3 regions of the Sphaerisporangium sp. NPDC005289 genome follow, and region 1 is predicted to be linked to each of the others. Evidence: riboswitches for the same ligand, from Rfam matches in the RefSeq annotation. Region 1 holds a riboswitch; each other region holds the start of a gene.
What was found. Region 1 has a riboswitch for thiamine pyrophosphate ahead of thiO (glycine oxidase ThiO). Riboswitches for the same ligand answer to the same signal wherever they lie in the genome.

Region 1 (5,962 bases):
GCGGTTTGCCGGGGGGAGGGCAAGCACATCCCAAACCGATGCCGACATGTTCTCCCGTCCCCAAGGGGTCATCGTTGTCACCTGGCACGCGGCTCGATCGCCGGCGAGGAGGCCTCAGCGTACCGCCGCCGGGGGATCCGGCCGGCGAGGCGCGCCATGCGACCTGCCAGAACGGCCTCGCGCATCGCCGACGCCATCAGGCCGGGCCGCTGGGCGCGGGTGACGGCGCTGGCGAGCAGGACCGCGTCGCATCCTAGCTCCATCGCCAGGGCCGCGTCGCTCGCCGTGCCGATGCCGGCGTCCAGGATCACCGGGACGGCCGCCGCCTCGACGATCAGCTCGATGTTGTGCGGGTTGCGGATGCCGAGACCCGAGCCGATCGGGGAGCCCAGGGGCATCACCGCCGCGCACCCCGCCTGCTCCAGCCGCCGCGCGAGCGCCGGGTCGTCCCCGATGTAGGGCAGGACGACGAACCCGTCGGCGACCAGCCGCTCGGCGGCGTCGAAGGTCTCGATGGGATCGGGGAGCAGCGTGCGCTCGTCGTTGATGACCTCCAGCTTCACCCAGTCGGTGCCGAGCGCCTCGCGCGCCAGGCGCGCGGTCAGCACGGCCTCGCCCGCGGTGAAGCAGCCCGCCGTGTTGGGCAGCACCTTGACGCCCCGGCCGCGCAGCACGTCCAGCACCGACCCCCGGGCCGCCGGGTCCAGGCGCCGCATGGCGACCGTGGTGATCTCGGTGGCGGAGGCGGCCAGCGCCTGGTCCAGGACGTCCAGCGAGGGCGCGCCCCCCGTCCCCATGATCAGCCGGGAGGTGAACTTCTCCCCGGCGATGACCAGCGCGTCTCCCGCCTCGTCGAGGTCGTGCCCCGGCGCCGGGTGCGCCCCGGTGGGGTCGAGGTCGTCCCCGGGCGCCCTGATGGCGCCGCTCCGGCCGATGTCGTGTCCCGCCGCGGGGCCGGCGCCGTGGTCAGCCACCTTGCACCGCCGTCAGCACCTCGACGCGGTCGTGCTCGCTGAGCGTGGTGGACTGCCACGCGCCGCGCCGCACCACCTCGTCGTTCACCGCCACCGCGACGCCCGCGCCCGACGAGGTCAGCTCCTGGACCGCCCGGGCGACGGTCGCCCCGGCGGGCAGGTCGCAGGACACACCGTTGATCATCACATTCATCGCCGTTCCGGGGCGCGGGAGGGCCCTGGCCGCCGCCAGGGCGCGCGCCCCGTTCCTCCTTCGTTCATCGGTGGGCCTCGGTGAAGCGCAGAGGGGAGCAGAGCGCCGCGAGAGGGACGAGCCCCGGGTCGGGGTCGCCGGCCACCAGCTCGGCGGTGAGCGGGCACAGCAGGACGCCGCCCCGGTGGTGGCCGGTGGCCAGCACCAGCCCGTCCACGCCGCTCGGGCCGATCACCGGCAGGTTGTCCGGCGTTCCCGGGCGCAGCCCCGCCGCCAGGTCGACCACCTCCAGCTCGGTGATCCCGGGCACCAGCTCGCGGGCGTCGCGCAGCAGCTCCCACAGCGCCCCGGCGGTCACCCGGGTGTCGAACCCCATCTCCTCCTGCGTGGCGCCGAGCACGATCTCGCCGTCGCCGCGCGGCACGAGGTAGGCACGCGAACCGTGCACGACGCCGCGCACGCACCGGCCGAGGAACCCCGGAGCGCCGCGCAGCCGCATGATCTGCCCCTTGACCGGGCGCACCGGAGGGAGCACCTCGGGGGGCAGGCCCGGAAGGGAGCCCGACCACGCCCCCGCCGCCAGGACGACCAGCCCGGCGCCGATCGCCGCGCCGCTCGCGCACCGCACCCCCCGCACGGGCCCGTCCGCGGAGAGCAGCCCCGTCACGCGGTCGGCGACCACCGGCACGCCGCGGCGCGCCAGCGCGGCGAGCAGCGCGGCCGTGACGCGGCGGGGATCCACCCAGGCGTCGCCGGCGACCAGGATGCCGCCCCGGACGGAGGGGGCGAGCATCGGCTCGGCACGGCGGCACTCCCGCCCGGTGAGCCGCTGGACGGGCAGCGACAGCTTCTCCAGGAAGCCGGCCACCTCGGACAACGCCGCCAGGTCGTCCGCGCCGAAGGCCACGTCGAGCGTGCCCTCGCCGCGGTGGTCGACGTCCACCCCCGACTCCGCCGACAGCTCGGCGGCGAACGCCGGCCAGCGGGCCAGCGAGGCCAGGCCGAGCCGCAGCAGGGGCTCCTCGGTGTAGGCGACCTCGCTGACCGGGGCGAGCATCCCCGCCGCCGCGTGCGAGGCGCCCGAGCCGGGCGCGGGGTCGACGACGACGACGGAACGCCCGTGCCGGGCGGCGCGCCAGGCGATCGAGAGCCCGATGATGCCGCCGCCCACGACGACCATGTCGGCGTGCCGCGCGGCGTCGGCCGGGGGCGCGTTCGACACCTGCATCTGAGTCCGCTCCCTTCGCCGGCATGACCCGGATCAGGTTCGTGGCGGTCGAGGGCCCTCAGCCCTCCTCTCAGCCCGGTTTCGCCGGACTCCCGCGCGTGGTGGACCCAGCCTAATCCCGTCCCTGCGCGGCCGGGGACAGCGGGAGAGGCGGTCTGTTTCCGCCCTGGTACGGCATCGCCACCCGCTTGAGTGGTCTCATCACTGCCCGTATGGGACAGTGAGCCAATTTGTTACCAAATCGCCGTTGGCGAGTTACCGTCCTGGCCGCTTAGGGTCAGGTTGTGAATCATGTCGTGGTGGTGGGGGCCGGACTGGCCGGCGTGCGCAGTGTCGAGGCGCTACGGGCGCGCGGATACCGAGGGCGCGTCACTCTGATCGGCGAGGAGGCCCATCGGCCGTACGACCGGCCTCCGCTGTCCAAGGCCGTGCTGCTGGGCGAGCTGGACTCGACGGTCGTCGACTCCGATCTCGGCGCGCTGGACGTCGATCTGCGCACCAACGTCTCCGCCAAGGGGCTTCGCGAGGGCGCCCTGGAGACCACCGAGGGCGAACTGGAGTACGACGGCCTGGTCATCGCCACCGGCGCCACCCCCGTCCGGCTGCGCGGCGAGGGCACCCAGCACGTGCTGCGCACCATCGACGACTCCCTGGCCCTGCGCGCCGCGCTCGTGCCCGAGTGCCGCGTCGCGATCGTCGGCGCCGGGTGGATCGGCGCCGAGGTCGCCACCGCGGCCCGCCGCGCCGGCTGCGAGGTGACCGTCGTCGAGGCCGCCGAGTCACCGCTGGCCGTGGCCCTCGGGCCCGAGGTCGGCGCCCGCACCGCCTCCTGGTACGCCGAGGCGGGCATCGACCTGCGACTCGGCACGATGGTCGGTTCGATCGACCCCGGCGGGCTGACCATGATGGACGGCTCGTGGATCCCGGCCGACGTCGTGGTCACCGGCGTCGGCGTGCGCCCGAACGTCGCCTGGCTGGCCGGCTCGGACGTCGAGATCGACAACGGCGTCCTGGTCGACGAGCACCTGCGCACCTCCATGGAGGGTGTCGTCGCGGCCGGAGACTGCGCCAACTGGTGGTCGCGGCGCTTCGGGCGGCGCATGCGCGTCGAGCACTGGGACACCGCCCTGAACGCCCCCGAGACCGCGGTGGCCACCCTGCTCGGCCAGTCCGCCGTGTACGATCCGGTGCCCTATTTCTGGTCCGAGCAGTTCGGCCGCATGGTGCAGTACGCCGGCCACCATGACGGGGGCCGGCTGGTGCTGCGCGGCGACCCCGAGACCGACCGCAAGTGGGCGGCGTGCTGGTTCACCGCGGACGACCGGCTGGCCGCCATCCTCACCGTCGACCGTCCCCGTGACCTGGTCCAGGGCCGCCGCATCGTCGAGGGCGGGCAAAGAGTCGACGTTGATCGGGCGATCGACCCCTCGATACCCTTGCGCGACTGCTTGTGACCCCCTGCGGGGTGTTTGAGAAGAGGCGCGACGTGGTAGTTGTGGTTCCGTGACGCTTTCTGTTGCACAGATCGACCGCGAGACTGATCAAATGGTGGGGGAGTGGCTTCCCCTCACGGAAGTGGGCAGGCGGCTCGGGCTCAGCACCGGGCGCGCCAAGCAGCTTCTGAAGGACAAGAAGCTCATCGGCGTCCGCCGCGGCGGCCCAGAGCCCGAGGTCCCCGCGAAGTTCATCGCCGGCGACGACGTGGTGAAGGGCCTGCCGGGCACCCTCACCGTGCTGTCCGACTCCGGCTACGACGACGTCGAGGCCCTGCGGTGGCTGTTCACCGCCGACGACTCCCTGCCGGGAGCCCCCATCGACGCGATCGTCGCCGGTCGGCACACCGAGGTGAAAAGGCGTGCCCAGGCGCTCGCTTTCTGACGCCAGGCTCTACCTCTGCACCGACGGGCGCCGCCGCCAAGGCGATCTCGACCAGTTCCTGGACGCCGTCCTCGCCTCGGGCGTGGACATCGTCCAACTGCGCGAGAAGGGTCTGGAGGCCCGCGAGGAGCTCGCGCTGCTGGAGGTGTTCCGCGCGGCCTGCGACAGGCACGGGGCGTTGCTGGCCGTCAACGACCGGGCCGACATCGCCTACGCCGCGCGCCCCGACGTGCTGCACCTCGGCCAGGACGACCTGCCCGTGGCGGTCGCGCGCGACATCCTCGGCCCGGACGTCCTGATCGGCCGCTCGACCCACAGCGACGCCGAGGCCTCCGCCGCGGCGGTCGAGGAGGGCGTCGACTACTTCTGCTGCGGGCCGATCTGGCCGACGCCCACCAAGCCGGGCCGTTTCGCTCCGGGCCCCGGGCTGCTGAAGCACGCCGCGGCCCTGGCGGCCGATCGGCCGTGGTTCGGCATCGGCGGCATCGACCTCGGCACGCTGGACGAGGTCATGTCGTACGGGGTCACCCGGGTCGTGGTGGTGCGCGCCATCACCGAGGCGGAGGACCCCGGAGCCGCCGCCGCCGAGTTCGCCCGCCGCCTCACGCCCGGCTGACCCCTGGCGGGGCCGTCGTCAGCTGCGGCGGGTCGTCGCGGCCACGGCGAGCTCGTGCAGGGCCTCGCGCGCCTCGCCGGTGATCGGCGCGCGCCCCAGGGACGTCAGCGCGTCGTCCAGATAGCGCTTGATCATCTCTTCGCTCGCCGCCAGGGCGCCGGTGTCCTCGATGATCGCGCGCAGCCGCTCGACGCCGTCCTGCTCCAGCTTGGGGTCGCCGAGAAGCAGGCGCACGTCGGCGGCCTGCTCGGGCGTCGCCTCCGACAGCGTGCGCGCGATCAGCATCGTGCGCTTGCCCTCCCGAAGGTCGTCGCCGGCGGGCTTGCCGGTCTCGGCGGGGTCGCCGAACACGCCGAGCACGTCGTCGCGGAGCTGGAAGGCGATGCCGACCTTCTGCCCGTAGTCGACGCACAGCCGGTCGATCCACGGCTCGGGCGCCCGCGCGGCCATCAGCAGCCCGAGGCGCAGCGGCTGCTCGACGGAGTACTTGCCGCTCTTGTGCAGCGCGACCCGCAGCGCGCTTTCGAAGGTGCTGCGGCCGTGCGCCTGCTCCAGCAGGTCCAGGTACTGCCCGCACATCAGCTCGGTGCGCATCAGGTCGTGCACCGGCTCGGCGGCGGCCAGCGCCTCGGCCGGCAGCCCGCTCGTCCGCCACATCTCGCCCGACCACACCAGCAACAGGCTTCCCAGCAGGACCGCGGCGCCCTCGCCGAACTGCTCCGCCGACCCCTGCCACTCCGAGTCCTCGTGCAGCGACTGGAACCGCCGGTGCGCCGACGGACGGCCCCGGCGCATGTCGCTGGCGTCCATCACGTCGTCGTGGATGAGCGCGCTGGCCTGCAGGAGCTCCAGCGAGGCGGCGGCGGTGAAGATGGCGGCGTCCTCGCCTCCGCCCGCGCCGCGCCAGCCCCAGTAGCAGAAGGCCGGGCGCAGCCGCTTGCCGCCGGCGAGGAAGTCCTCGGCGGCCACGAGAAGCGGGCTCAGCTCCGGGCCGCTGACCAGGGGGCGCTGCCGGTCGACGAACGCCCGCAGGCGCTGGTCCACCTCGGAACGGAACGCGTCCGACAGGGCGA
Region 2 (5,962 bases), on a different contig from region 1:
ACGGGCACCTTCGACCTGCTGTCGCTGGGGATGGCCATGAGCGGCGACCCGGTCGCCACCGCCGTCCCCATCGGCTCGCTGCCCACCATCAACGGCGCCGCGGTCGTCAAATGGGACACCCAGCGCGCGCTGCGGCTGTTCGGCTCCCTGGCCGAGGACAAGCCGGTGCCCAAGGACGTGCTCACCAAGTAGGCCCGCGGTGAGCGGCCGCGCGCGCCCGCCGGCCGCTCACCGGGCGGACCCTCGGTCAGCGGTTAGTGTGATGGCATGCCCGAGCTTCCCGAGGTGGAGTCGCTCGCCGAGTTCCTGCGCGAGCGGGCCGTCGGCCGCGTGGTCGCCGGTGTGGACGTGGTGGCCTTCCAGGCCCTGAAGACCGTGCGGCCGCCGGTCACCTCGCTCGGCGGTCTGGCGGTGACCGCCGTGGCCCGCCACGGCAAGTTCCTCGACCTCGACTGCGACGGGCTGCACTTCGTCACCCACCTGGCCCGCGGCGGCTGGCTGCGCTGGCGGGAGGATCTGTCGGGAGCCAGGCCGGTGCGTCCGGGCAAGGGGCCGCTGGCCGTGCGGCTGCGGTTCGCCCCCGAGGACGACGGCCGGGCGCCGGGCTTCGAGCTCACCGAGGCCGGCACCCAGAAGCGCCTGGCCGTCTACGTCGTCACCGATCCGGTCGAGGTGCCCGGCATCGCGAGCCTCGGCCCCGATCCGCTGGCGCCCGGCTTCACCCCCGACGTGCTCAAGGGCATCGTGAGCGGCAGCCGCACGCAGATCAAGGGGCTGCTGCGCGACCAGAAGATCATCGCGGGCATCGGCAACGCCTACTCCGACGAGGTGCTGCACGCGGCCAAGATGTCCCCCTTCAAGATCGCCGACTCGCTGAGCGACACCGCGGTCGCCGACCTGCACGAGGCGATCGTCACCACCCTGCGCGAGGCCGTCGAGCGGTCGCGCGGTCTGGCCGCCAAGGACCTCAAGACCGAGAAGAAGTCCGGCCTGCGGGTCCACGGGCGCGCCGGAGAGCCGTGCGAGGTGTGCGGGGACACGATCAGGGAGGTCTCCTTCGCCGACTCCTCCCTGCAGTACTGCCCGACCTGCCAGACCGGCGGCAAGCCGCTGGCCGACCGCAGGATGTCCCGGCTGCTCAAGTGAGGCGGCCTCGGCTCGTCCGGTGGGCCCGCTCGCCCCGGGGCCGTTCCCGCCGCGCGAGTGGTGGTCCCAGGTGGCCGGCCGCGCGGGGGCTCTGAGGTGTTTTGCGGTGCTTCGCCCGGTGCGCGAAGGGAAAACTTCCCGGCGTCACGGCGCGACAACCCTCCGTTAGCGGGCGGAAGGCTCGCGAAGCGGGGACAATGGTCGGCATGACCGTCCCAGAGATCCAGGCCGGGGCCGTGCCCGACGACGCCTACCTGCTCGACGTGCGCGAGCCCGACGAGTGGCAGGCGGGCCACGCCCCGACGGCCGTCCACATACCGCTCGGCACGCTGCAGCAGCGGGTCGAGGAGATCCCCGCCGGAGTCCCGGTGTACGTCGTGTGCCGCGTCGGCGGCCGGTCCGCCCAGGCCACCGCCTGGCTCAACCACGTGGGCCGCGAGGCCGTCAACGTCGGCGGCGGCATGCACTCGTGGGAGGCGGCCGGGCGTCCCATGGTCGCCGAGAACGGGGGGCAGCCCTACGTCGCCTGACGGCCGAATGTAATAATCGCGCAAAATACATAGCGCGGGAGCTCGGGCGTCACCGGGCTGAGAGGGCGGTTCCCAGCGAGGGCTGGGCGCGCCGCCGACCGCCGGAACCTGTCCGGGTAATGCCGGCGTAGGGAGCGTGCGATGACGTCCGCCGTCGATGAAGTCCCTCTGACCCTCGACGAGGCCCCTCCGAAGACCCTCGGATTCCTCGACCAGGGCGCCTTCTGGGCCAACCTCGGGGTGAGCCTGCTCGGCTTCTCCGGCGCCCTGTACCTTCTCGACCCGCTGGGCGGCGCACCGCTGAGCATGGTCGCGGCCGTGCTGGCCGCCGTGGTGGGCAGCCTGGTCGGCACCGTCATGGTGGGCCTGGCGGCCATCCCCGGCGCGCGCACGGGCGCGCCCGCGATGGTGCTGCTGCGCGGGCTGTTCGGGGCCCGGCTGTCGTACCTGCCGACCGTGCTGAACATCGTCCAGATGCTCGGCTGGGGGGCGTTCGAGCTGTGGGTGATCGCCAAAGGCGCGCGGGCCGTCTTCGGCGACTCCGTGCCGTACGCCGTGTGGGTACTGGTGGCCGGGGCGCTGACGATCGCCCTGACCATCCGCCCACTGGGCGCCATCCGCCTCCTGCGCCGCTTCGTGACGGCCGCCGTGGTCGTCGCGATGGTGTGGCTCGCGGTGGCGCTGCTGCGCGAGGCGCCGCACCTGGGCGGCGGGAGCTGGAACGCGTTCGCCCCCGCCGTGGACTACGTGATCGCGCTGTCGGTCTCCTGGGTCCCGGTCGCGGCGGACTACGCCCGGCACTCGCGGTCCGGGCGGGCGGCGTTCGCCGGGGTGGTCACCGGCTACACGATCGCCCAGGTGGCGTGCCTGGTGCTCGGCATCGTCGCCCTCGCCCTGGTCGGCAACGACCCTGAGCGGGTGTGGAACGCGTTCGTCGCGGTGCCGCTCGGCGCGCTGTTCTTCGGCGTCCTGGTGCTGCGGGAGGCCGACCAGTCGTTCGCCAACGTCTACTCCACGGCCATGTCCCTGCAGAACCTGCTGCCCCGGGTCGACCGGCGGGTCTTCTCGGTCGGAGTGGGCGTGCTGACGACCGGCGTCGCGCTGTTCGCCAACGTCAACTCCTACGGGGCCTTCCTCGGAGTGATCGGCGCGGTGTTCGTCCCGATGTTCGCCGTGCTCGTGGTCGACTACTTCGTGCTGGGCGGGGCCGCGCGGTGGGACACCTCGCAGGACGCGCCCTCCCGCTGGGCGATGCTCGTTCCATGGCTGCTCGGCTTCGTGGCGTACTGGGTGTTCACCGGAGCGGCCACGCTGGAGTGGTGGGACGAGCGCTGGGCGGCGCTCCGCGGACTGATCGGGTTCGAGCGGCAGCCGTGGATGAGCGCGGCGCTGGCCGCGTTCGTCGTCTCGGCGCTGGCGACGCTGCTGGTGAGCCTGCTGAGGCGGCGCGCCCGCGACGGCGCCGCCCTCACCGACGCGCCGGTGGCCCGGTAGCACCCGTCGCCTGGTCGTAGTCGGTGGCCCCGTCGTAGCCGGTCGCCGGCCTCGATCGAGTGCGCCTAGTCCGCCGCGGCCTCCAGGCGGAGCAGGACCTCCTTGGCGGCGGGGCCGCCGGCGTAACCTCCCGGCCGTCCCGGCGCCTCCAGCGCCCGGTGGCAGGGGACGATGACGCACACCGGGTTGGCCGTCAGGGCGTTGCCGATCGCGCGCAGCGCCTGCGGACGCCCGATGCGCTCGGCGATCTCGGGGTAGGTCGTCACGCGGCCGTAGGGCACGGCCATCGTCATCTGCAGCACCGTGCGGGCGAAGGGCGTGGCCAGCCGCAGGTCGACCGGAACGGTGAACGCGCGCAGCCTGCCGGAGAAGTAGGCGTCCAGCTCGCGCCGGACCGGGTCCAGGCGCCGCGGGTCGGGGCCGATGAACGTCCCGATCTCGCGGGAGACGCGGGCGAAGATGACGTGCTCGTTCTCGTAGCTGCACGCGACCACGCCGCGCGCGGTGACGGCGAGCGCGAGCGGCCCGACCGGCGTGTCGGTGGTGCCGAAGGCCACCTCGGGCGGGGTCTCGCCCACATAGCCGGGAGCGGTCACCCGCACCAGGGCCTCGAGATCCCCTGTCGTCATGGCCGTACCCCTCTCGCCTACCGGCAGCGTATCGGAGGGAGCCCTGCTCCCGGCCGTGCCGGAGGGAGTGGCGCCCATGTCATCGGCCGCTGCGCCGAATGCGATGATTCGCACATCGAAAGTGCCAAGGCGCGGGGGCAAAAACGGGCACGATGGGGGTCATGAGTGACGACAGGGGAGACAACCTCGATGACGGCTTTGCCCGCGCTGTCATCGCGAGCTCGCCCAATGCCGTCGTAACCCTCGATCGTGATCTTACCGTACTGATCTGGAACCCCGCGGCGGAGCGCCTGTTCGGCTGGTCCGCGGCCGAGATGACCGGGCGCCGGGCGCCGCTCGTGCCGGACGAGCTGGTGGCCGAGCACAACGCGGTGCTGGAACGGGTGCGCACCGGCGGCCCGGTCTCCCTGCGCACCAAGCGCCTGCGCTGCGACGGCTCGCTGCTGGACGTGGGCGTGGACATCAGTGCGCTGCGGTCGGAGGCCGGCGCGCTGCTCGGGTACGTGAGCGTCTACCACCCGGCGGAGAACGACGCGGTCGCCCGCGAGCGGGCCGCCCGCCGCGCGCGCCTCGTGCGGCGGCTCACCGACGTGGTGGGCGACATCAACGCCGAGCTGGAGCTGGAGCCGGTCCTGGACCGCATCGCCGCGAGCCTCACCGAGCTGACCGGGGCCGACGCGGGCGGCTTCGTGCTGATCGAGGACGAGCGGCTGCGGCTGGTGAGCACCCACGGCCTGCCGGAGCGGGTGAAGGGCGCGACCGCCGACCTGCACACCAGCCTGGTCGGCAAGCTGCTGCGCACCGGCAAGACCGTGCTGCTGGAGACCGGTGACCAGGCGGTGCTGGACGAGCTGATCTGGTCGGAGCTGCCCGGCCTGCACACCATCGCGCTCGGCGTCGCCGCGGTCGGCGGCCGGCCCTATGGGGCCCTGTACGCGCTGTTCGCCGAGCACAAGGCCGGCCACATCGAGCTGGAGCTGCTGGAGCTCCTCGCCGGGCACGCCGGCATCGCGCTCGCCAACGCCATGGCCTACCAGGACGCGGTGCGGCAGCGGGCGCACGAGCGCGCCGTCGTCGACGCCAGCGCGGACGGCATCGCCGTGCTCGACGGGGGCGGGCGGGTCACCCAGTGGAACCCCGCCGCGGAGGAGCTGACCGGCCTGACGGCGGCGGAGGTGATCGGCGTCCACCCGCCGTTCCCGCTGCCCGGGCCCGGCGAGAAGCTCACCACGCAACTCCCCTCCGGCCGCTGGCTGGACGTGGTCAGCGCCGGGATCGGCGAGACCGCCGAGGTCGTCGTGGACTTCCGCGACGTGACGCTGGCCAAGGAGCTCGAGGAGGCCAAGGACCTGTTCCTGGCCACCACCAGCCACGAGCTGCGCACGCCGATCACGGTCGTCCAGGGCTTCGCCAGCACCCTGGACGCGCGGTGGGACAAGCTGTCGGACGTCGAGCGGCGCTCGGCCGTGCGCACCATCGCCGAGCGGGCGCGCGACCTCGGCCGGCTCATGGACCACCTGCTCCTCGGCGCGCGGGCGGGCGGGGAGAAGTTCAAGATCCGGCTGGAGAGCTTCGACCTGGGCGAGCGCGTGCGCGCGGCGACGCTGGGCATGCCGGTGCTGTCCGACCGGCACCACGTGGAGGTGGACATCCCGGGCGACCTGCCGCTGGTCGACGGGGACGCCCTGGCCACCGACATCCTGCTCGGCCAATTGCTGGAGAACGCCTTCAAGTACTCGCCGGACGGCGGCCTGATCAGGGTGCTGGCCTGGCCGGAGGACGGCCGCGTCGTCCTGGCCGTGGACGACGAGGGCGTCGGCATCGCGCCGGAGGACCGCGAGCGGGTCTTCGAGCGGTTCGTCCAGGCCGACAGCGGCGACCGCCGGCGTTTCGGCGGCGTGGGGCTCGGGCTTTACATCGCGCGCACCCTCGCTCGTGCGCAGGGCGGTGAGGTGACCGCGCACGCGCGTCCCGGCGGTGGCACCCGAATGCGATTCGTTTTGAGCATCGCCGACGCCTATATCGGATCCGACACACCGAAGCGGTAACGAGCTGGTCACAGATGACCGCGCCTATTGTCGAATCTGCACAAGCAATGATCGCCGCGCGGTTTCCAGAACCATCGAACGGGGCATTTCGGTCGTACTGGGATGTGTTTTCCTC
Region 3 (5,962 bases), on a different contig from region 1:
GGCTGGCGGCGGCCGTGAGTGGTTTGCACCGCGGCCCTGTCTGAGTGGGCCGCCTGGGGTGTTCTCCGTGGGCGGGGCGTCCGGCACCCATTGCCGCCGGCTCGCGTCGCGCCGCGTCCTCTCAACAGCAGCCACATCGCGGCGCAGATGAGATCGCCCGCCAGCAGCGCCGTGACCCAACCGGGAGACAGACCTGCGCGAGGGGCGAGGTACATCAGCACCGCCGGGGCGAGGAGCAGCAGCAGTGCTGCGACGGCGACGCATCCGAGCATGGTGATCGCGCCGCGGGTCGCGGGGGCGGGCACGCGGGCGTGCAACTCGCCCTGCAACTCGCCTCGGAACGGCCGGGCGGTGATGACCAGCCGCGCCAAGGCGGCGGGCGGATCCTCCGGCGCGGCGGCGGTCACCGGTATGGCGGCGGTCACCGGTACGGCGGCCGTCACCGGCGCGGCGGCCGCCGGTGCGGGGGTCAGGGGGTGGTCGGGGGGCATCGGTGCGGGCTCCGTGGACGTCGGGGCGGCGGGGCCTGGCTCATCGGGCCTTCCCGCCGGCGGTGTGGTCGTCGGACCAGAACTCGATCAGTTCCTCGGCGGTGAGCTGCTGTGGCGGACGCGCGGGAGGGATGCGCCCCGTGCGGACGGCCCAGGTGGTGACCAACAGCCCGAGGAGCTCGGCGTCCAGCCGTGCCTGGCGAGACTGCGGCGTCGCGCGGCGCGGGGGCTCGGCACCCGCGCCGGCCGTACGGGTGGCGCGGGTGACGGTGGCGTAGGACAGCATCGACTTCTCTCTCTCGGGGTGAAGGGGTGCCGAACCAACGATGGAGGACGCCGCGCGGGGCCACGACCGACCCAAACATCTCCGGACGACTCCGGAGCCTATGGCCCGGGACCGACGTTTCCCGGCTCCTCGCCCACCGTCGCCGGGATGTCTTCCGCCGGGACCATCCCTACCTATCCGGATCCATCCGGATTTGTTCGGATTAGTTCGGTGGCCTGCGGATTCTCCCAGCGGAACATCCGGCGCCACGTCCGGACAAGGTGGAATTCAGGTTCGGCCGTCAGATTGCCCCGGTTGGTGCAACCATGACTCCATTACCTGACGTAGATCGTCGATCACTCATTCGGCGGAGGGCATGACTGGACATCACCCCGGCGTGGCGGCCTTCATCGGCCGGCTGAACGACCTGCGGGAACTGGCCGGCATGCCGTCCCTCGCCGAACTACGCCGGCTGTCTCACGCGCCCGCCGAGGACGGCCGGCGGTCGAGAGAGCTGGCCGAGAGCACCACGCACGACATCCTCACCGGCAAGCGCAACGGGCTGCCCCCCTGGCCATGGGTGGCGTCGTTCGTGAGCGCCTGCCACCGGGCCGCGGCGGACACAGGGCTGGACGTCACGGCCTTCGGCGGCCTCGGAGACTGGCACTCCCGCTGGTGCGCCGCACGCCCTTCCCTCTCCACCGGCGCCGAGCCGTCTCCGTCCCCCGCTCCGACAGGCCCACCTGCCGCGACCTCCCTCACCGAGTTTCCGGGCGCCTTCGCCCCATCGGGGTTTCCCGCCGCACCGGCCATCGAGCCGCCGCTCGGACCGCCCCGCTTCCCACCCGTACAGAACGAGCCCTTCGCAGCGCCCGGGTGGCCATCTGACCTCGTCGCCCATGCGCCTGCCCCAGTGTTCGAGTGGCCATACCCCGTTGCGCATGTGGAGAGCCCTCCGCCGGCCCCCCTCCACGCAGAGCCCTTCCCGGTACCCGGATGGCCGCCAGACCCTGTTGCCCATGTGGAGAGCCGCCCACCGGCACCCGTCCACACCGATCCCTCCCCAGCGATCGGATGGCCGCCTGACCTCGTCGCCCATGTGGAGGGCCCTCCACCGGCGCCCCGCAAGGCCGATCCGCCGATCTCGGTACCGATGCGGCGCTATCTACGGTGGTTCGGCCGCACCGGTGCCCGGCTGGTCCGGCACGCCGAGGCCGGCGACGCCCAGGCATGCCTGCGTCTGTGGGTCATCACCCTGCTCCACGACCGGCTCGCCGAGGCCCGCGACTGGCTCCACCAGGCCGCGGCGGCGGGGGACGACGAAGCGGTGCGGCTGCGCGCGCACCCGGCTCCGCGCAAGGCGGCGACCGAACTGGCGTACGTCTACGCGACCGCTTACGAGACCGAGGGCAACAAGATCAGCCTCGCCATTTTCTTCTACCAGCTCGCCGGGCGCCACGGCCACGCAGAGGCCGCCTTCCGGCTCGCGGCGATCCACGCGGGCCGTGGGCATCAATGGCTGGCCGCCACCTGGTTCAGCCGGGCCGCCGACGCCGGGCACCCCAAGGCGTCCGGCGGGTTCACCGCGATCACCGGGGAGAACAGCGGCGGCGATCTGGACGACGACCACACGATGCTGGCCGAGCTCGCGAGGGAGTGGAGGCAGGAGCACTCCCGGTGGGGGGCCTCGACGGTCTAGGCTCGAGCCGAGAGTGGACGCGGGAGTCCGGTGGACCGGGCTGAGAGTGCGGCTGGGTGGCCGCAGACCGCTGGAACCTGTCCGGGTCATGCCGGCGTAGGGAGTTGGTCACATGACGACGTCCGAATCCGTCGTTCCGCAGGCGCGGCCGTACAGCGAGGAGCTGTGGGAGGCCATCGCGCCGACGTACAAGGCCATCCTCGACCACCCGTTCATCAGGGGGCTGGTGGACGGGACGCTGCCGCGCGCGGCGTTCCGGCACTTCGTCGTGCAGGATTCGCACTACCTGCGGGACTACGCCCGCGCGCTGGCCCTGTGCGCGGCCAAGGCGCCCCGTGAGGAGGACGTGCGGGCCTTCGCGAGCGACGCGGTGGGGGCCATCGCCGCCGAGCAGGAGATGCACGCGGCGTTCATGGCCGACCTCGGCGGGTCGGCCGAGCAGGCCGCGGGGCAGCCGGTCGGGCCGACCACGCGCGCCTACACCAGCTACCTGCTGGCGACCGTGTACGGCGGGTCGTTCCTGGACGGGCTCGCGGCGGTGCTGCCCTGCTATTGGATCTACGCCCGGGTGGGCGAGGCGCTGCTGGAAGAGTCCTCACCCGACCCGCTGTACCGCCGGTGGATCGCCGCCTACGGGGACGAGACCTTCCAGAGCGTGGTGCGCCGGGTGGTCTCCCTCGCCGACCACGCGGGCGCCGAGGCGACCGGCGGCCAGCGCGCCCGCGCACTGGAGCACTTCGTCACCACCTCGCGCTACGAGTGGATGTTCTGGGACGCCGCCTGGCGCCAGGAGACCTGGCCCGTCTGACCGGACGCGCGGGGACGGCGGGCGGCACACCGTCCCTCAGGTCAGAGCCAGCTGTTGCGGCGGAAGCCGCGGTAGAGGAGGGAGCAGATGACGAGCATGACGCCGATGACGAGGGGATAGCCCCAGACGGCGTTCAGTTCGGGCATGTGCTTGAAGTTCATGCCGTAGATGCCGGCGATCATCGTGGGCACGGAGACGATGGCCACCCAGGCGGAGATCTTGCGCATGTCCTCGTTCGCCAGGGCGTTGGACCTGGCCAGGGCCGCCTGCAGGATGGAGTTGCACAGCTCGTTGGACGACTCGACCTGCTCGCAGACTCGTGAGAGGTGGTCGACGACGTCGCGGAAGTACTCGCGCATCTCGGAGGGGATCATGCGGCGCTGCGGCAGGGCCCCGAGCGGCGTCTGGAGCGGCGTGACCGCGCGCTTCATCTCGATCATCTCGCGCTTGAGCTGGTAGATGCGGCCGATGTCGCGGGAGCTGACGTCGGCGAAGACGGCCGCCTCGACCTCCTCCAGCTCGGCCTGCATCTGGTCGGCGACCGACAGGTAGCGGTCGACGACGTGGTCGGCGATGGCGTGCAGGACGCCGGAGGGGCCGCGGGAGAGCAGCTTGGGCTTGTCCTCCAGACGGCCGCGCACGTCCGCGAGCGGGCAGTGCTCGCCGTGGCGCACGGTGACCACGAAGTCGGAGCCGACGAACACCATGATCTCGCCGCTGGCGATGATCTCACTGGAGGCGGTCAGCTGATCGTGGTCGAGGTAGGCGATGGTCTTCAGCACGACGAACAGCGAGTCGCCGTAACGCTCGACCTTCGGCCGCTGGTGCGCCTTGATGGCGTCCTCCACGGCCAGGGGGTGCAACCCGAAGACCTCGGCCAGCCACTCGACCTCGGGGGCCTCCGGCTCGTGGAGCCCCACCCAGACGTAGGCGCCGCCGGTCTCCGACGCGGCGTTGTGCTCGCGGACCAGCCTCACGGCCTCCGGGATGCCGGACACGTGGACACGCTTGCCGGCGATGTACGCGCCGTACTGCACAAGGGAGTCACTCGGCGGAACGCAGCGGCCGTTGAGCGGCTCACGACGCAGAGAGGTGACCGGCGCCGAGGCGCCGAACCGCACGTGAGTGGTGCGCTGGTGCAGGTTGATCCGCTGGAAAAGGGTGGACGAGCGCATGGCGGTCCCTTCCCGCCCGACCTCAGTAACCCACACGCGGAAAGCATCAAAGTACGACGAACGTCGCAGAAAAGAACAGGCGTGTGGCTCTCAGTCGGACACCGAATTGGAGTGGTCGGGTTTGCGCACGACGTACGTGCGCGAGCACGTACTGCTGGGATCACCAGATGTCATCCCGATTCCACCTCCAATCTCCCGAGAGACGGCCCAAAGCCGCCCTAACTTACCACAGGCAGGCTTCAGCCCACAGCTTACATCCCCACGGGATCACTCGATCATGTGGAAGTTCACAAAACGCCGCCGCCCGGCCTGTTAAGACCGGCCGTTCTTTCCCGGCGGACGCCCCCCTACATGCCCCGACCTGCGGCGACACGCGCGGCGTCCGGCGACCCCAGACCCGCCCCGTAGACTCCCCACGTGCGCGTTCTTGTGATTGGAAGCGGCGGCCGCGAGCATGCCCTGTGCCGCGCCCTCGCCCTGGACCCCGCGGTGTCCGACCTCCACTGTGCCCCCGGCAACGCCGGCATCGCCGCGGTGGCGACGCTCCACCCGGTCGTGCCCACCGATCCCGGCCAGGTCGTGGCGCTGGCCACGCGCCTCGGCGCCGAGCTCGTCGTCATCGGGCCCGAGGCGCCGCTGGTGGCCGGCGTCGCCGACGCCGTCCGCGCCGCGGGCATCCCCTGCTTCGGGCCGTCGAAGGAGGCCGCGCTCATCGAGGGCTCCAAGGCCTTCGCCAAGGACGTCATGGTGGCCGCCGGCGTGCCGACGGCGGGCGCCCGCGTGTGCGTCACCCCCGAGGAGACCGAGGCCGCCCTGGAGGCGTTCGGCGCTCCGTACGTCGTGAAGGACGACGGGCTCGCCGCGGGCAAGGGCGTCGTGGTGACCTCCGACCGCGCCGAGGCGCTCGCCCACGCGGCGGCCTGCGGACGCGTGGTCGTGGAGGAGTACCTCGACGGCCCGGAGGTCTCGCTGTTCGCGCTGTGCGACGGCGCCACGGCCGTCGCGCTCCAGCCCGCCCAGGACTTCAAGCGCGCCTACGACGGCGACCAGGGCCCGAACACCGGCGGCATGGGCGCCTACACGCCGCTGCCGTGGGCGCCCGAGGGTCTCACCGAGCGGGTCATGGACGAGGTCGTCCTGCCGTCCATCGGCGAGCTCGCGCGGCGCGGCACCCCCTACACCGGAGTCCTGTACGCCGGGCTGGCGCTCACCGCGTCCGGGCCGAAGGTCATCGAGTTCAACGCCCGCTTCGGCGACCCCGAGACGCAGGTGGTGCTCGACCGGCTGGAGACGCCGCTGGCCGGGCTGCTGCTGGCCTGCGCGACCGGCGCCCTCGACCGGCAGCCCGCGCCGCGCTTCCGCGACGGCGCGGCCGTCACCGTGGTCGTCGCCGCCGAGGGCTACCCTGCCGACCCGGTGAAGGGCGACCGCGTCGAAGGGCTCGACCCCGTCGCGAAGGACGCCTACGTCCTGCACGCCGGCACCGCGCTGGACGCCGAGGGGCGGGTGGTGTCGGCGGGCGGC

Region 2: another riboswitch for thiamine pyrophosphate. It lies ahead of ABZT47_RS20285 (cytosine permease); the one in region 1 lies ahead of thiO (glycine oxidase ThiO).
Region 3: another riboswitch for thiamine pyrophosphate. It lies ahead of tenA (thiaminase II); the one in region 1 lies ahead of thiO (glycine oxidase ThiO).

What each region holds. Positions count from the first base shown of each region.
Region 1 covers NZ_JBEXGS010000010.1:33,560-39,521, reverse strand. The annotation lists gene ABZT47_RS18955 (thiazole synthase) at 78-836, opposite strand; gene thiS (sulfur carrier protein ThiS) at 967-1,167, opposite strand; gene thiO (glycine oxidase ThiO) at 1,232-2,395, opposite strand; TPP riboswitch at 2,389-2,501, opposite strand; gene ABZT47_RS18940 (FAD-dependent oxidoreductase) at 2,680-3,849, shown strand; gene ABZT47_RS18935 (Rv2175c family DNA-binding protein) at 3,941-4,273, shown strand; gene thiE (thiamine phosphate synthase) at 4,251-4,889, shown strand; gene ABZT47_RS18925 (polyprenyl synthetase family protein) at 4,908-5,962, opposite strand, start outside.
Region 2 covers NZ_JBEXGS010000011.1:45,087-51,048, forward strand. The annotation lists gene ABZT47_RS20270 (LCP family protein) at 1-192, shown strand, start outside; gene ABZT47_RS20275 (DNA-formamidopyrimidine glycosylase family protein) at 268-1,146, shown strand; gene ABZT47_RS20280 (rhodanese-like domain-containing protein) at 1,344-1,676, shown strand; TPP riboswitch at 1,701-1,827, shown strand; gene ABZT47_RS20285 (cytosine permease) at 1,818-3,170, shown strand; gene ABZT47_RS20290 (methylated-DNA--[protein]-cysteine S-methyltransferase) at 3,236-3,799, opposite strand; gene ABZT47_RS20295 (PAS domain S-box protein) at 3,961-5,847, shown strand.
Region 3 covers NZ_JBEXGS010000009.1:53,049-59,010, forward strand. The annotation lists gene ABZT47_RS17570 (hypothetical protein) at 1-491, opposite strand, end outside; gene ABZT47_RS17575 (hypothetical protein) at 532-777, opposite strand; gene ABZT47_RS17580 (hypothetical protein) at 1,910-2,455, shown strand; TPP riboswitch at 2,465-2,575, shown strand; gene tenA (thiaminase II) at 2,568-3,263, shown strand; gene corA (magnesium/cobalt transporter CorA) at 3,305-4,438, opposite strand; gene purD (phosphoribosylamine--glycine ligase) at 4,856-5,962, shown strand, end outside.